DNA from 4 places in the Kitasatospora sp. NPDC018619 genome. Region 4 is predicted to be linked to each of the others. Evidence: riboswitches for the same ligand, from Rfam matches in the RefSeq annotation. Region 4 holds a riboswitch; each other region holds the start of a gene.
What was found. A riboswitch is a leader RNA that binds a small molecule or an ion and turns the genes downstream of it on or off. The one in region 4 is predicted to bind cobalamin.

Region 1: it holds a riboswitch for cobalamin, as region 4 does, so the genes downstream of both, ACH5AR_RS18135 (HoxN/HupN/NixA family nickel/cobalt transporter) here and ACH5AR_RS25870 (ribonucleoside-diphosphate reductase subunit alpha) in region 4, are expected to answer to the same signal.
Region 2: it holds a riboswitch for cobalamin, as region 4 does, so the genes downstream of both, ACH5AR_RS10605 (ABC transporter substrate-binding protein) here and ACH5AR_RS25870 (ribonucleoside-diphosphate reductase subunit alpha) in region 4, are expected to answer to the same signal.
Region 3: it holds a riboswitch for cobalamin, as region 4 does, so the genes downstream of both, ACH5AR_RS12980 (cobalamin biosynthesis protein) here and ACH5AR_RS25870 (ribonucleoside-diphosphate reductase subunit alpha) in region 4, are expected to answer to the same signal.

Annotation. Positions count from the first base shown of each region.
Region 1 covers NZ_JBISAI010000010.1:165,958-170,160, reverse strand. The annotation lists gene ACH5AR_RS18145 (hypothetical protein) at 14-1,708, opposite strand; gene ACH5AR_RS18140 (ArsR/SmtB family transcription factor) at 1,757-2,140, opposite strand; cobalamin riboswitch at 2,222-2,435, shown strand; gene ACH5AR_RS18135 (HoxN/HupN/NixA family nickel/cobalt transporter) at 2,464-3,579, shown strand; gene ACH5AR_RS18130 (type B 50S ribosomal protein L31) at 3,670-3,918, opposite strand; gene rpmG (50S ribosomal protein L33) at 3,966-4,130, opposite strand.
Region 2 covers NZ_JBISAI010000005.1:338,110-342,312, forward strand. The annotation lists gene ACH5AR_RS10600 (FecCD family ABC transporter permease) at 1-898, opposite strand, end outside; gene ACH5AR_RS10605 (ABC transporter substrate-binding protein) at 895-1,839, opposite strand; cobalamin riboswitch at 1,961-2,166, opposite strand; gene ACH5AR_RS10610 (hypothetical protein) at 2,448-3,608, shown strand; gene ACH5AR_RS10615 (hypothetical protein) at 4,019-4,203, shown strand, end outside.
Region 3 covers NZ_JBISAI010000007.1:75,269-79,471, forward strand. The annotation lists gene ACH5AR_RS12975 (alpha/beta hydrolase) at 281-1,387, opposite strand; cobalamin riboswitch at 1,701-1,833, shown strand; gene ACH5AR_RS12980 (cobalamin biosynthesis protein) at 1,941-2,933, shown strand; gene ACH5AR_RS12985 (cobyric acid synthase) at 2,930-4,203, shown strand, end outside.
Region 4 covers NZ_JBISAI010000017.1:141,043-145,245, forward strand. The annotation lists gene ACH5AR_RS25870 (ribonucleoside-diphosphate reductase subunit alpha) at 1-1,862, opposite strand, end outside; cobalamin riboswitch at 2,053-2,197, opposite strand; gene ACH5AR_RS25875 (hypothetical protein) at 2,624-3,505, shown strand; gene ACH5AR_RS25880 (glycoside hydrolase family 26 protein) at 3,680-4,203, shown strand, end outside.

The DNA of each region.
Region 1 (4,203 bases), on a different contig from region 4:
TGTCAGACACGCCCTAGCCGGGCCGTGCCGTGAAGGCCACCGCGACGCGGTGGCCTCCGGTGCGGATGGTGAGGCCGTGGTCGGGCAGTCCGGTCGGAGCCCCGCCCTCGGCGAGCCACAGGGCGAGCGCCGCGCCGAGGAGGAGCGGGTCGAGGGGCGGCTTGACACCGCCCCAGGGGCGCACGGCGTGCGCCTCCAGGAGCAGGCCGGCGGGCAGCCGGACCAGGTGGCGGGAGTCGCCGAGGGCCGCCACCAGCACGGTGGCTCCGGGGCGGTCGGCGGCGGTGTCGGCGAGCCAGTCCTCGGCGGGCCGCTCGGCGTCGACGGTGGTGCGGGCCAGTGCCTCCGCCGCGGACTTCAGGTCCCAGACGGGTTCCTCCGCGCTCACGGCGTAGAGTCCGCGGGGCCGGTGGCGCTGCGGATCGACGATCGGGTACCGGCGGACGCTCACCTCGGTGCCGTCGCACTCGCCCTCCACGTCGTAGCTCGTGGGCGCCCCGAAGGGCAGCGGGACGGGGTCGGGGAAGGGCGGCAGGACCGGGGCCCGGACCGGTCGGTCCACGCCGGTCAGGAAGTCGTACAGGATGTCCGTCAGCACCTGGGCGGCCCGGCCGCGCATGCCGAGCGAGAGGTCGGTGATCGGACGGAGGGCGTCGGGGTCGTGGGACGCCAGCACCTTGTCGAGTTGGGCGAGGAGGTCGCCGTCCGGGTCGAGCACCGGCGCGGCCTGACCGAAGGCGTAGGTGGGGGATCGCGGGTCCAGCTCGCCGGCGCCGGTGGCGACGAGGACGGTCGGGCGTTCCAGTGCGGCGCCGTAGAAGGAGACCGAGCCGTGGTCGCCGATCATGTAGTCGGCCGCCACCACGGTGGCCTGCCAGCCGCGGTGCGGCGGGATGAGCCGCAGGCCGGAGCGGGTGGCCTCGGCCAGCAGGGCCTGCGGGTCGTGCTTCTCCCAGATGTTGGGGTGCAGGATGACGGCGACGGTGTACTCGTCGCAGGGGAGCTGGCCGACCAGTCGGATCGGCAGGTCGAGCGCCCGGGCGAGCAGCGAGTGCTTGCTCCAGGTGGAGTTGACCACCACGAGCCGCCGCTTGTCGACGGCGCCCAGCCGCCGGCGGTAGCGGTCCCGTGCGTCGGCGCTGTCGAGCATCCGGTCGAAGCAGAGGTCGCCGACTTCGCGGGTGCGCGGCAGGGCCTCGGGCAGGACGCCCGCGAGGCGGTCGCACTGCTCCGGGTGGGTGACGCCGATGACGGCGGGGAAGACCCGCCCGCGGTGGGTGAGCTCCTTCCGGGACAGGCCTGCGGCGCTCACCGCGTCCCCGGTGGACTCGGCCACCAGGCGGTTGTAGCCGGCGCCGTGCGGGAGGACGACGAGCGGCGCGCGCAACCGGTGCATGGACGCGTGGACCGAGCAGGCGACCGCCAGGTCGAACTCGTGCTGGACGGCCTCGTCCCAGGGCATGACGGTGACGTTGCCGGGGATCGCGTGGAGGTGGTCGTCGAGCCCGGAGGCGAACGCCGAACCGGGATTGACGGTGACGTAGAACCTGATGCCGTCCTGGCCGCGCAGGAGGGCGAGCACGTCGAGCACGCGGGTCGCCGAGGTGAGTGTGCGGGTGACGGCCAGGACGCGTGCCCTGACCGGCCGGGTGTCCCAACGCGAGTCGTCGGGCCACGGCCGAGGCCTGCGGCGGAGGCGGTTCAGCACACCATGATCGTAACGGCCGGCCGCGCTCCCGGCCGGGGTTTCGGCGGGTCAGCCCGCGGCGGCGGAGGGCTCGTGGTGCTCGGCGGCGGCACACTCGTCGAGGAGGGGGCGCATGGCCTCGTCCACGAGCCGGTAGCGCACCACTCGTCCGTCCCGGTCACCGGTGACCACGCCGGCCGTGCGGAGCAGCCGCAGGGCCTGGGAGACGGCGGGGTCGCGCATGCCGGCGGCGACCGCGAGGTCGCTGACGGCGAGGGGGCCGGCCCGGTGGAGGGCGAGCAGCAGGGCGAGCCGCCCGGGGTCGGCGAGCAGGGAGAACCGCTCGGACCAGGACCGGACGTGCGCGGGATCGCCGATCGCGGCGATGGCCTCGCAGACCCGGTGTCCGTCGATGGTGCGGTGGCCCGCGCGGTCGGCCGGTACGAGATGCATGCGGAGATTCTCGCAGGCGGCGGCCTGTGATCCTGGACACCTGCGCAGGTGCGCAGCCTTGCACCCGTGGGGACGGGCCCCTACGGTGTTGCCCGCCGTGGTGCTCGGGAAGACCGGTGACGGACCCTCAGGGGTCCCAGCCCGGAGCGGCCCTCGCCACTGTGATCGGGTCGTTCCCCCGTCCGCGGGGGAACGTCGTCCGTACCCACGGAGCCACTGGGCGCCTCGCGCGCCTGGGAAGGCGGGTACGGGCGTCCCGTCAGCCAGGAGACCGGCCACGGCATCTCACGAGGTTTTCCACGAGGTGCTGGAGCGTGACGCAGATGACCCTGCCCGAAACCGTTGCCGCCGGTCCGCAGGCGGCCCCTTCCGTGCTGCCCGCCTTCAGGTGGCGGCGCGAGGACACCGTCCGCACGGCCGGGCTGATGGCCGTGATCGCCGCCATGCACGTCGTGGCCTTCGGCACGCTGGTCTTCCTGGTCGCACCCGAGCGGTACGCCGTCGGCACCCAGGTCTTCGGGGTGGGCCTGGGCGTCACCGCGTACACCCTCGGCATGCGGCACGCCTTCGACGCCGACCACATCGCGGTGATCGACAACACCACCCGCAAGCTGATGGCGGACGGCAGGCGGCCGGTCTCGGTGGGCTTCTGGTTCGCCCTCGGGCACTCCTCGATGGTGGTGCTGATGGCCGCCCTGGTGGCGGGCGGCGCGCAGCTGGCGAACACCCTGATGGACGACGAGTCGACCACCCACAAGTGGCTGGGCGTGGTCGGCACGACCACCTCCGGGGTCTTCCTCTACCTGATCGGCGCGCTCAACCTGGCGGCGCTGCTCGGCATCCTCAGGGTGTTCCGCTCGATGCGGGCCGGGCGGTTCGACGAGAAGGAGCTGGAGGCGCACCTCGACTCGCGCGGCTTCATGGCCCGGGTGCTGAACCGGGCGACCCGCTCGATCACCCGGCCGGGCCAGATGTTCCCGGTGGGCATGGTGCTGGGGCTGGGCTTCGACACCGCGACCGAGGTCACCCTGATGGTGATGGCCGGCTCGGGCGCGGCCTCGGGGCTGCCCTGGTACGCGATCGTCTGCCTGCCGCTGCTGTTCGCGGCCGGGATGAGCCTGTTCGACACCCTGGACGGGACGTTCATGAACGTCGCGTACCAGTGGGCCTTCGCCAACCCGGTCCGGAAGGTCTACTACAACCTGACCATCACCGGCCTGTCGATCGCGGTGGCCTTCGTCATCGGCACCATCGAGCTGGTCGGGGTGCTGCACGAGAAGCTCGACCTGAGCGACCCGGTCACCGGGTTCGTCGCGGACATCTCGCTGGACAACGTCGGCTACGCCATCGCCGGGCTGTTCGTGGTGGTCTGGGCGATCGCGGTCGGGTACTGGAAGCTCGCCCGGGTCGAGCAGCGCTGGACGCCCGGGGGCCGGTGACCCGGGCGGCCGCCGGTCCGCACGGCGGACGGCGGAACCCGGGACCGCGCCCGCCCGGAACCGGGCGGGCGCGGTCGCCGTCCCGCGGTGTCAGTGCCGGTCGCCGTAGCGGCGGCGGAACTGCTCGACCCGTCCGGCGGTGTCCAGCACCCGGGACTGGCCGGTGTAGAAGGGGTGGCTCGCCGAGGAGATCTCGACGTCGACCACCGGGTAGGTGTGGCCGTCCTCCCACTCGACGGTGCGGTCGCCGGTGACGGTCGAGCGGGTGAGGAAGGCGAGGCCGCCGACCTTGTCGCGGAAGACGACGGGGCGGTAGTCGGGGTGGATTCCGGGCTTCATGAGGGGCTCCTCTCGGATCGGGCTGCGGGGGCCGGAGCGGCCGGGGCTCAGCGCTCCTCGCGGAAGTCGACGTGCCGGCCGGCGACCGGGTCGTACTTGCGCAGGACCATCCGGTCCGGGGCGTTGCGGCGGTTCTTGCGGGTCACGTAGGTGAAGCCGGTGCCGGCGGTGGAGCGGAGCTTGATCACCGGGCGCAGCTCGCTGCGGGCCATCGGGCGTCCTTCCTGGGGTCGGGGTCGCGTGCTGGGACGGGACTCTACATCGAAATGGAAGTCGTTTTCATCT
Region 2 (4,203 bases), on a different contig from region 4:
CACCGGTGTGGGCGACCAGGCACGCGGTCACCAGCGCGGCGGTGGCGATCAGCACCCAGCGGGTGCGCTCGACGTGGACGCCGAGGGAGCGGGCGGCCGTCTCCCCGAAGGCGAAGGCGTCCAGGTCGCGGGCCGAGGCGGCCAGCACCGTGACACCGGCCAGCGCGACCGCGACCAGGAAGACGGCGGTGGGCCAGCGCACGCCGGCGACCGAGCCCAGCGTCCACTCCATGACCCCGCGCGCGGCGTCGCGGTCCCCGAGGACCAGCACGACGAAGGAGGTGTACGCCCCGCAGGCCTGACCCACCGCGATGCCGGCGAGCACCGTCCGGGCGGTCGGCAGCGACCGGCCGCGGGCACCGGCCAGCACCAGGACGACGACGGCGGCGAGCAGCGCACCGGCGAAGGCCGCCGTCGAGACCGCGCCGGTGCCCACGGCGCCGGACACGCCGACGCCGAGGACGATCACGGTGACCGCCCCGGCGGCCGCGCCGTCCGAGATCCCGAGCAGGAAGGGATCGGCCAGGTCGTTCCCGGTCAGCGTCTGCAGCACCGCACCGCAGACCGCGAGGCCGGCGCCGGTGGCCGCCGCGCCCAGGACCCGGGGCAGCCGCAACTGCCAGACGATCCGGTCGTCCAGCAGGGTGACCTGCGGGTCGCCCAGGCCGAGGCGGCGCGCCACGACGTCGATCACCGTCCGGACGGGTTCGGGGTGCGAGCCCACGGTGAGGCCGAGGAGCACGGTGGCCAGCAGCAGGGCCGCCCCGACGGCCAGGGCCGCCGTCGCGCGGCCCGGACCGCGGCGCCGCAGGCCCGGACCGGGAGGCCGTGGCGCAGGGTCGGGAGGCCGCAGGCCCGGACCACGGGAGCGCAGGGCCGGGCGGGGTGCGGCGGTCATGAGGCCGGCCGCAGTCGGCCGAGCCCCGCGGACACCCGGGCGGCTCCATCGGCGAGCAGCACGCCCGGGGTCGACTCCGAGAACGGCACCACCACGAAGGCCTTGCGCCGCACGGCGGTGAGCCCGCTCAGCACCGGGTCGTGCTCCAGGTACTCGATCTTGGACTGGGCGGTGTCCCAGCCGGCGTCCGCGAGCACGATCGCGTCCGGGTCCGCCGCGACGACCTTCTCCCAGCTCACGTTCTGCCAGCCGCCCGGCAGGTCCCCGAAGACGTTGCGGGCCCCCACGGCGTCGAGCACGAGCTGCGGGCCGCCGTGGCCCGCGCCGACGAACGGCGCCCTGGTGTCCGAGTCGAACCACAGGACCTTCAGGCCCCTGCCCGCGGCCGTCGCCGTGAGCCCGGCCAGCTGCTGCTCCTGCTCCCGCCGGATCGCGGCGGCCCGCTCCGGGACTCCGAAGGCCCGGGCGACGTCGTCCAGTTCGCCCCACACCGCCGACCAGGTCGTCGGTGGCACCAGGCTTCTGTCCGAGCAGCCGAACGGGGACAGGTAGGACGCGATGCCCTGGCCGCGCAGCTCCTCACGGGTGCCCGCGACCTTGCCGGTGAACGCGCTGGAGTAGGAGGCGTACAGGAAGTCGGGGCGGGCCGCGAGGAGCTTCTCCTTCGTCGGGTAGTCCCTGGAGAGCACCGGGACGGAGTCGTAGGCCGCCTGCCACTTCTCCGGGACGGCGTCGTCGAGGTAGGCGGTGCCGGCCATGCGGGCCTCCAGCCCGAGGGCCAGCGCCACCTCCGTCGCCCCCTGGTTGAGCGTCACCAGCCGGTCGGGCGGCGCGCCGACCGTCACGGTCGTCCCGCAGTTGTCCAGGCTGACCGGCGCGGCACCGCCCGTCGGCCCGCCGGACGCGAGGGGCGCGGGGGCGCCCGCACAGGCTCCGAGCACACCGGTGAGCAGGAGGACCGCGAGCGCCCGGCCGGCCCGTACCGGACCTCCGGGGCGAACGGTGCACAGGGGTGGAAACGGGTACGGCAGAGCGCTGGGCACGTGTTCTCCAAGACCCTCGTGGAACATGGCGCGCCGTGGCCGGTCTCCTGGCTTCCGCATCGACGCGCCGCGACCGACCTTCCCGGGCGGCTGTTCCAGCCCGCCCAGTGGCCCTGACCGCTGGGGGAGCCGGTCAGCGAGGGCCGCGGTACTCCGCGGCAACAGTGGCGAGGGCCGCACCGGACTCCGACCGGTTTCCCGAACACCACGGCGATCGAAAGGTACCAGGCGCGGTCAGGACCGGTACCGGCCACCTGGTGGGGGCGACCGGTCGGACGCTGCGCCGGTCGGCGGCGGGACGGCCGGGGCCCGGTGCCCGCCGGGTGGTCGGGGCCGGGTGGGTCCGGGGGCGGAGCCGTCGGATCGGGGCGCGCGGGCGGGCCGGTCGGGCGATGCGGGCCGGGGCTTGCCAACTCCTGCCGCCGGAGCCGGAGTTCGAGGGGATCCGGGTCGCCGACCGGGCGGGGGTATGGAGAAAATATAGCGGCGGGCGGTGGTGTCGGGGCATGAATCGACACACGAGTATCAACCGCGCCCTGGCCACCACGGCGGTGGCGCTCGGAGCCGCGCTGTCCCTGGGTGTCGGGCCGGCGGTGGCCGCGACGGACGCCTCGGGGTGGGGCCAGCTGCCCCTGGCGCCCAAGGGGAGCATCACGAAGATGGCCGCGGTCGGCACCGACACGGTGTTCGCGAGCACCCAGTGGGACTGCTCGATGTCCGGCGAGTCGTGGACCTGCGGGCAGACGTGGCAGCTGAAGGGCACCACCTGGAGCCAGTTCAAGCTTCCCGCCCAGCTGTCCGGTACGCCCACCGTCGCCGGGACGGGCGCGGGCGACACCTGGTTCCTCGGGTCGGGGACGGCCGCGCAGGCCTTCCACTGGGACGGGACGGCCTGGGTCGACCGCAGCCCCAGCCCGGCGGTGGCGGGCTACGACGCCCGGGACGCGGTGGCGCTGTCGGCCACCAGCGCGTGGTCCGTCGGAACCACCACCACCAACTACGACCACCGCACCGACACGGCCACCGTGGGCCGGTGGAACGGGACCAGGTGGACGGTCAGCAAGCTGCCGGCGCCGACCGGGAGGACCACCACCCTCAACTCGGTGTCGGCCGCGGCGGAGAACGACGTCTGGGCCTCCGGCGAGCAGTGCAGGGACACCGGCAACGACCGCTGCCAGCCCTACCTGGCGCACTGGGACGGCACCGCGTGGTCGCAGGTGGCCGTGCCGGACTCCTCGCCGCGGAGCCTGACGAACACCCGGGTGGTCAGCCGCGGCGGCGAGGTCTTCGTCGGCGGCCGGGAGACCGACCTGACCACCCGGACCCAGCCGGACCGCATCGTGGCCCTGCACTGGGACGGCGCGGCCTGGACCAGGAGCGTCCTGCCGGTGACCGTCTCGGCCGACGGCTGGTACAGCTACCTCAACGGGCTCGTGTACCGCGGCACCGAGGTGTTCGCGGCCGTCTCGCACACCGCGAACGAGGGGGTGCTGCGCTGGAACGGCCAGGCCTGGGAGCCGTACGCCGGTCCGCTGACGACGACGCCGACCGTCACCGCGCTGGTCCCCACCGTCGACGGGCGGGTGCTCGCCGCCGGGAACGGGACCGACGCGAGCGGTGCCCACGACTTCCTGTCGTACCTGCCCGCCACCGCGCCGGTGAAGTGAGCCGGAAGGCCCGGAAGGGCTGATCCCGGCGGAGGACCGGGCCGGGGGGGGCCCCCCCCCCGGGGGGGGCCCCCCCCCCCCCCCCGCCCCCCCCCCCCCCCCCGCCGGGGGGGGGGGCGGCCCCCCCCCCCCCCCCCCCCCCGCCCCCCCCCGGCGGCGCTCAGGCCCGCGCCCCGGCCGCCGGGGGGGCCGCCCGGGGGGGGGGGGGGGGGGCCCCCCCCCCCCGGGGGGGCCCCCCCGGCCCGTCCGTCCGGAGCCCGCGCCCGGGCGGGCGGGTTCGGCCGGATCACGGCCCCGCCCGACCCGCGGCCCGACCCGCGGCCCGGGCGCCGCCCCGCCGACGCACCCCGCGCGCGCGGCGCGAGGAGCAGGCCGACATGATGACCCGACAGACCTACCGAAGGACGGACATGCCCTCGCAAGAGAAGCCGACGCCCGGGCGGCGGACGGCGACCGTACTGCTCTGCTGCGCAGCCGCGTTGATCCCCTGGATCGTCTACCTCGCCGTCACCATGGGCGCGGGCGAGTACACGGTGCGGCGCTGGGGCGTGGCCTGGGTGGGGCTGGACGTGGCCGAGGTGCTCGGGCTGGTGGC
Region 3 (4,203 bases), on a different contig from region 4:
TCGGGAGTGTCCAGCCCGAATCCGGACGGATGGCGGGCGGCGCCGGGGGGTGCCCGTCGCCGGGGCCCCGGCCGGACCGGCCGTCCGCGCGCCCCCGAAGGAAAGGGGGGAAACGTTCATTCGCGGACGGTTTTCGTGCCCGGTATACGCGGATGGCTTCGCGGCCGGCTTTCGCGGGCGGTCCACGGACGGAAAGCCACCGGGAAAGCACGGCACGGCCCCGCGCGGACCGGCCGGAAATGCCCGCACGGGGAGGGGGGCCGCCACCGGCGGTGCGCCGCTACAACAGCGGCGTGAGCCAGCGCCGGAGGAGTTCGGCGTAGCGGTCGGGGGCGGAGTTCCACAGGGTCGCGTGGTCGGCGCCCGGGAAGGCCTGGAGGCTCACCACGTCCCGGCGGGCGGCGGCCAGTTTCTCGGCGGTGCCGAAGGGCGCGATCCGGTCCTCCCGCCCGGCCAGCAGCAGGGTCGGCACCCGCAGGTCGGTGCCCTCCGCGATGCGGCCGAAGTCGGCGAGGTCCACGCCGGTGCGGCCCTCGGCGGCGAGGGCGCCGAGTTCGGCGGCGACGCCCGGGAAGCCGGCCCGGGCGGCGTCCCGGCGGGCGGAGGCCGACAGGTCGAGCACGGGCGAGTCGAGGACCAGGCCGCGGACGGCGGGCGCCCAGACGGAGCGGGCCACGGTCTGCAGGACGGCGGTCGCGCCGACGGACCAGCCGTACAGGATCACCTTGCCCGCGCCGCTGTCGAGCGCCAGTCGTACCGCCGCCTCGACGTCGCGCCACTCGGTCTCGCCGAAGTGGCTGAGCCCGTCCGGGGAGGCGGGGGCGCCGTGGTCGCCGCGGTAGGTGACGACCAGGGCGGGCAGGCCGAGCCGGTCGAGGACCGGGAGCACCGGGAGGGCCTGTTCGCGGTCGGCTCCGGGGCCGTGCACCAGGACGACCCAGGTCCCGCGCGTGCCGTCCAGCTGCCAGGCCGGCATCGGGCCCAGCTCGCCGTCGGCGGCGGTCTCGGCGAAGGCGAGGCCGAGCGCCTCGGTCGGGTTGCCGCGGTGGACCCGGGGGGTGAAGCGGACCTCGGTGCCGGGGGTGAGGGTGCCGCGGTCGGCGCGCACCAGGCGGCGGGTGACGCCCTGCTCGTCGCCGCCCAGGACCTCCTCGACCACCGCGTGCCCGCCGTCCGCCCACTCGACCGCCCAGCGGCCGGGCCGCAGGCTCTCGGGGGCCCGGGTGAAGGTGACCCGGCCGGGGGCCAGGCCGCGGACCAGCACCGGCCCGGACTCCTGGACGGCGGCCTCCGGACGGACCATCCGCTCGGAGGCCCGGCGGCCCACCACCAGCGCGGCGGCCCCGACCGCGGCGGCCGCCACGACGGCGGCGGTTCCCCAACGCATCTCGCTCCCCGCTCTGTTGCTCACGGATCCGTTGTGCACGGACCGGACGGTGTTCGAGCACCAGTCCACCGGCGCCCGGCCCGCCCGGCCACCGGACTGGGCCGTCCGGGTCACCCGGGCGGCTACCCGGCGGCGCCGGGGGGATGCCGGGGCGGTGCCGAGAGGATGCCCGGCACGGTGCTGAGGGAGCGCCAGGAGCGGTGGGCGGGAGTGCCGGCGCCGCCGGCGCCCGCGTGTGACCAACCCCTCCGTGACCTCGGTTGACTCCCGGTTCGGGCCCGTGATGGGATCCTGGGGCCAAACGGAGGCATGGAGAGGAAGCCGGTGGAAGTCCGGCGCGGTCCCGCCACTGTCACCGGGGAGCACGCTCGGAACATCGCCACGGCGGCCGTCGACGGCCGCTGGAAGGCTCCGGGTGTGCGTTCGACCCGGAAGCCAGGAGACTCTCGCCCCCGTCACGTCGAGCCAGGGCGCGGACCCTGAGTGAGGACACGCACGCGATGCAGGCTGCCCCGCCCCGCCGGACTCCGAGCTGCCGTCCGCCGTGCGGCCGATGACCGCGCGCACGCCCTCCCCCGCCCCGCACCCGCTGGCCCGCGCCGCCGCGTTCGCGCTCGGCGCCGTCGCGGGCCACGCCGCCGACGCCCGCTTCGCCGACCCCCGACGGGGCCACCCGGTGGCCGTCTTCGGCAGCGCCGCGACCCGCCTGGAGCAGCGGCTGTGGCGCGACGACCGCGCCGCCGGGGCCGGGTACACCGCGCTGTGCGTGGGCGCGGTCGCGGCGGGCGCGCTCGCCCTGGACCGCACGGTGGGCCGCCGCCCCCTGGGCCGGGCCGCGCTGGCCGCGGCCGCGACCTGGACGGTGCTCGGCGGCACCTCGCTGACCCGGGAGGCGCGTGCCGTCGGCCGCTCGCTGGCCGCCGGGGACCTCGCGGCCGCCCGGGACCGCCTGCCGCACCTGTGCGGGCGGGACCCGAGCGCGCTGGACGGGCCGCAGATCGCCCGGGCGGTGGTCGAGTCGGTCGCCGAGAACACCGCCGACGCCGTCGTGAACGCGCTGGTCTGGGGCGCCCTGGCCGGCACCCCCGGCCTGCTGGCCTTCCGCGCCGTGAACACCCTGGACGCCATGGTGGGCCACCGCTCGCCCCGCTACGCCCGGTTCGGCTGGGCCTCGGCCCGGCTGGACGACCTGGCGGGCTGGCCGGGCGCCCGGCTGACGGCGCTGCTGACGGTGGCCGCCGCGCCCGAGCCCCGGACGGCCTGGCGGGTCTGGCGGCGCGACGGCTCCGCGCACCCGAGCCCGAACGCCGGCCAGGCCGAGGCGGCCTTCGCCGGCGCGGTGGGCGTCCGGCTGGGCGGGCGGCTGCGGTACGGCGACCGGGTGGAGGACCGGCCCGTGCTGGGCGCGGAGCTGCGGCCGGTGACGGTGGACGACATCGAGCGGGCCTGCGCGCTCTCCCGGCGGGTGGGCGCGCTGGCGCTGGGTACGACGGTCGCGGGGCACGTCCTGCTGCGGGCACTGCTGGGGAAGAGGGGACGGGCATGAGCAACGCGCTGCTGGTCGCGGGGACGACCTCGGACGCGGGCAAGAGCGTGGTGACGGCCGGCATCTGCCGCTGGCTCGCCCGCCGGGGCGTGCGGGTCGCGCCGTTCAAGGCACAGAACATGTCGCTCAACTCCTTCGTCACCGCCGACGGCGCGGAGATCGGCCGCGCCCAGGCGATGCAGGCGCAGGCGGCCCGGGTGGAGCCGGAGGCCGCGATGAACCCGGTGCTGCTGAAGCCGGGCGCGGACGGCCGCAGCCAGGTGGTGCTGCTCGGCCGCCCGGTGGCCGAGGTGGGCGCGCTGGACTACCGCGAGCGCAAGCCCGTCCTGCTGGAGCGCGCCCTGGAGTGCCTGGCGGACCTGCGCCGCCGCTACGACGTGGTGGTCTGCGAGGGCGCGGGCTCGCCCGCCGAGATCAACCTGCGCGACCGCGACATCGCCAACATGGGCCTGGCCACGGCCGCCGCCCTGCCGGTGGTGGTGGTCGGGGACATCGACCGCGGCGGGGTCTTCGCGGCGATGTACGGGACGCTGGCGCTGCTGTCCGCCGAGGACCAGCGGCACGTGGCGGGCTGGTTCGTCAACAAGTTCCGCGGCGACGCACGGCTGCTGGCGCCCGGCCTGGAGATGCTGCACGGGCTGACCGGCCGTCCGGTGCTGGGCACCCTGCCGATGCTGCCCGGGCTCTGGCTGGACGCCGAGGACTCGCTGGACCTGTCCACGGTGGTGGACCGGGCGGACGGGCCCGGGCCGCTCGGCGCGGACGTGCTGCGGGTGGCCGTGGTGCGCTTCCCCCGCCTGTCCAACTTCACCGACGTGGACGCGCTCGCCCAGGAGCCGGGCGTGCTGGTGCGCTGGGCGACCAGGCCCGAGGAGCTGGCCGACGCCGACCTGGTGGTGCTGCCCGGCACCCGGGCCACCGTCGCCGACCTCGCCTGGCTGCGCGAGCGCGGCCTGGCGCCGGCGCTCGCGGCGCGGGCCGCGGCCGGGCTGCCGGTCCTCGGCGTCTGCGGCGGCTACCAGATGCTCGCGCACTCGATCGTGGACGAGGTCGAGTCGAAGGCGGGCGCCGTCGAGGGCCTCGGGCTGCTGCCGACGCACGTGCGGTTCGGCGCCGGGAAGGTGCTGGCGCGGCCGGTCGGCGAGGCGTACGGGCAGCGGGTCGAGGGCTACGAGATCCACCACGGGGTGGTCGCGGTCGAGGGCGGGGAGCCGTTCGTCTCCGACGGCCGCGGGCAGGGCCTGGACGGCTGCCGGGTCGGCTCGGTCTG
Region 4 (4,203 bases):
GACGCGATGGTCGCGGTCGGCGCGATGGCCAGCAGCAGCGAGTTGCGCAGGCCGGTCTCGGCGATCCGGGCGCGCAGCGCGTCCCACTTCTCGGCCCACTGCGGGGCGGCCGACGGGAAGTGGTCGATGTGCAGCTCGCCGCGCGCGGCGCGGGTCTCGCCGTACGCCTCGTGGCGGCCGAGCTGCTCGGCCAGGTCGGCGGAGCGCTCGTACGCGGTGAGCATGATGCGCTCGGCGATGAGGGTGGACAGCCGGGCGGCCTCGGGGGAGTCGAAGTCGATCCGCAGCTTGAAGAAGACGTCCTGGAGGCCCATCACGCCCAGGCCCACCGGCCGCCAGCGGGAGTTGGAGGTGCCCGCCTCGGTGGTCGGGTAGAAGTTGATGTCCACCACGCGGTCGAGGAACGTCACGGCGGTGCGGACGGTGGCGTCCAGCCGCTCCCAGTCCATCGCGCCGAGGAGGTCGGAGGCCGACGCGCCCGCGGCCACGTGGGCGCCGAGGTTGACCGAGCCCAGGTTGCAGACGGCGGTCTCGGAGTCGTCCGTGACCTCCAGGATCTCCGTGCACAGGTTGGACGAGTGCACGGTGCGGCCCGGCAGCGCGGTCTGGTTGGCGGCGCGGTTGGAGGCGTCCTTGAAGGTCATCCAGCCGTTGCCGGTCTGCGCCAGGGTGCGCATCATGCGGGCGTACAGGGTCTGCGCCGGGATGGTGCGCACGGCCTTGCCGGCCAGCTCGGCCTTGCGGTAGGCCTCGTCGAACTCGGCGCCCCACAGGTCGACCAGCTCCGGCACGTCGGCCGGGGAGAACAGCGACCAGTCCTGGTCGGCGTTGACCCGGCGCATGAACTCGTCCGGGATCCAGTGCGCCAGGTTGAGGTTGTGGGTGCGGCGCGCCTCCTCGCCGGTGTTGTCGCGCAGCTCCAGGAACTCCTCGATGTCGGCGTGCCAGGTCTCCAGGTAGACGCAGGCCGCGCCCTTGCGGCGGCCGCCCTGGTTGACGGCGGCGACGGAGGAGTCGAGGGTGCGCAGGAACGGCACGATGCCGTTGGACTTGCCGTTGGTGCCGCGGATCAGGCTGCCGCGCGAGCGGATGCGCGAGTAGGACAGGCCGATGCCGCCGGCGTGCTTGGACAGCCGGGCGATCTGCGCGTAGCGGTTGTAGATCGAGTCCAGGTTGTCCAGCGGCGAGTCGAGCAGGTAGCAGCTCGACATCTGCGGGTGGCGGGTACCGGAGTTGAAGAGCGTCGGAGAGGAGGTCAGGTACTCCAGGCGGCTCATCAGGCCGTACAGCTCGGCCACCTCGCGCACCGACTGCTCGCTGTCGCCGACCGCCAGGCCGCAGGCGACGCGGAGCAGGAAGTGCTGCGGGGTCTCGATCACCTTGCGGGTGATCGGGTGGCGCAGCAGGTAGCGGGACTGCACGGTGCGCAGGCCGAAGTACTCGAAGCGGTCGTCGCCCTCGGTGTCGACCAGCGCGTCCAGGGCGGCGGCGTGCTTGGCGACGAAGGCGGCGGTGGTGTCGCCGATCAGGCCCTCGGCGTGGCCGACGGCGATCGAGGCGGAGAAGGACACCGAGCCCTGGCTGTTCGCCTCGTCGACGATCTCCAGGGCGAGCAGGCGGGCGGCCAGCTTCGAGTACTGGGGGTCCTCGGCGATCATCGACGCGGCGGCGTCCACGGCCAGCCCGCGCAGTTCGGCGAAGTCCGAGCCGGCGTGACGGCCGCGCAGCGCGGCGGCGGCGACATGGCCGGGGTCGACCTCGGTGAGGTCGGAGCTGCGGTCGGTGAGCAGCCGCAGCAGGGCGCCGCCGGGGTCGGAGACCGTCGGGTCGGTGAAGGCGGTACCGGAGCCCTGGGCGGGCAGGGTGGCTGAGGCGGCGGTGGTCAAGGCGCTCTCTCCTGGCGGCGATCGGCGGCGGTGATCGGGGGCACCGGGCCGATCGGGGCAGGGGAGCACGGCACGAACGCAGACGGCGTCGCGCGACGGTGACTCCCCGGCCCGCCCGCGAGGCCCGGAGGGGTACTGCTCGTGCCGGCGCGGCCTCTGCGGGAGGGCCGTGGCGCACACCGTCGGCAGGTACTCGGACTCGCGGGGTACGGCTGCTCCAGCCGCCCGCACACCGCTGCGGGGCAGTCCCGGATTCGCACCGGGTTCCCCTGCATCGACAGCAGAAGCGAGCATACATGTAGTGGTGTCTCCCTGAAGCGACCCCAGATGTAGTACGGCGTCGCGTGTCGGGGCGATGACCGGCCGTACCGGGAACGTGGCGCCCGGAGGCCTTCGAAAGGCCCGGGGCCGGGGCGGCGGAGTCCTGGTTTCGATACGGAATGGTCACCGGGAGGACCGGCCGTCGCGGTGATGCCCTACGATCTGGGCGCATGAGCGACGGAACCGGCGTCCCCGGCCACGGGCCGCAGGGAACGCCTCCCGCCGGGCCGGGGGGCGCACAGAATCAGCAGCCGGTGGTACCTGGGCCGGTACCGCCGCCGAGCGGGGGTTTCGGGCCGCCGCCCGCCTCCTACGGGCCGGTCGTGCCGGCGGCGCAGCCGGTCGCCCAGCCCGTTCCGCCGATGCCGCAGCCGGTCCCGCCCCCGCCGCAGCCGGTTCCGCCCGCACCGCAGCCCGTGCCACCGGTCGGGCAGCCGCAGCCGCACCCGCAGCCGGTCGGGCAGCCCCAGTGGCACCTCCAGCAGCAGCCCCACCAGCCGGTCCCGCCGCAGCGGGTCGAGCCGGACTGGGACGCGCTGGCGGACCGCAACGAGGCCGACGCCAAGCGCCGCCGCCGGCTGAAGGCCGTCGGCGTGGTGGCCGCCGTCGCCGTCGTCGGCGGCCTGGTCGCCGGCGGTGTGCTGCTGTTCAAGGGCAAGAAGGACGACGGCTCCCCGGTGGCCGCCAAGACCACCGGGCCGGTCGCGTCCCCGAGCGCCTCCGGCACGCCGGACGACCCGTCGAAGCCGATCTGGGAGGCCGCCACCGACCCGGCTCCGCAGGACGCGGGAGCGCTGTTCTCCGCGCTCCAGGTGACGATCAACGGCGCCACCTGGAACCGGACCGTCGTGACGCTGGACTCGCCCTGCTGGGACGGGAACTCCACGACCGGCGGTCTGGGCAAGGTCCTCGGCGACCAGGGGTGCCAGCAGGTGCTCCGGGCGACGTACGTCTCCGGCGAGAGCGCCGTCACCGTCGGGGTGGCGGTGTTCGACCACCGCATCCAGGCCGAGACGGCGCTGAAGAACTTCGCCGGGCAGCTCAAGGGCGCGCCCGCGGCCGGCTCCCCGGCCTTCTGCGCCGCCGCCGGCTGCACCGGGACGCACAACAGCCTGGGCCGGTACGGCTACTTCACGGTCGAGGGCTCGGCGAAGGGCGGCAACGCCCCGGACGCCACGGCGACCGCGGCGGCCTCCGGCTTCGCCGAGCACGTGAAGGGGCAGCTGCTGAAGCGCGCCAAGGCCGCTTCCTCGGCCGCGCCCGGAGTCCAGGGCACCCCGCCGGCGTCGGCGGGCTGACCGGCGACGACGCCCCGCCGCCGGCGGGCTGACCTGCTGTGACACCCCGGCGCCCCGGCCGACCGCTCGCGGGGGCCGGGGGAGTGTGGCAGGCTCTCGGGACAGTCATTTCGCATGTGTGTTCCGGTTGCGTCCGTGGGGGGCGGCGCCGGCGAGCAACCGGAGGAGCGGTCCGTGGCCCTGCCCAGAGCCCTGCGCGGCAAGACCGCCGTCCTGGCCGCGGCCGGGGCCGTCGTCGCGGCGGGAGCGGTCGTCCTGCTGGACCACGACGGCCGGGCCGACGGCGAACAGCCCCCGAGGGTCCCGGTGTCGGTCGGCCTGCCCGGGCGCACCCTGCCGCCGGAGGTGGGCCGGGACCTGCTCGCCCGGGATCCGCAGGCCTCGCCGAACGCCCGCGCCGTCCAGCAGTTCCTCGCCGACCTGGAGGCCCAGGCCCGCACCGGGCAGAGCGGCGGCACGGTGATCGGCCAGCACGTCGAGGCGCACAACGAGCGCAACAACCCCGAGTACGGGGACTACCGGGGCACCAAGCAGGTCGGCTACTACTACCGGAAGGCCGCCGACATCACCGGCAAGCTGCCCGGCTTCGTGGAGACCGACCTCGGCCCCGGCTACGGCCAGAACGGCTGGGGCGTCGGCAACCCGCGCTCCTACTCGGCCGGCCGCTGGCCGACCTGCCGGGCCGGCTGGCAGTACAC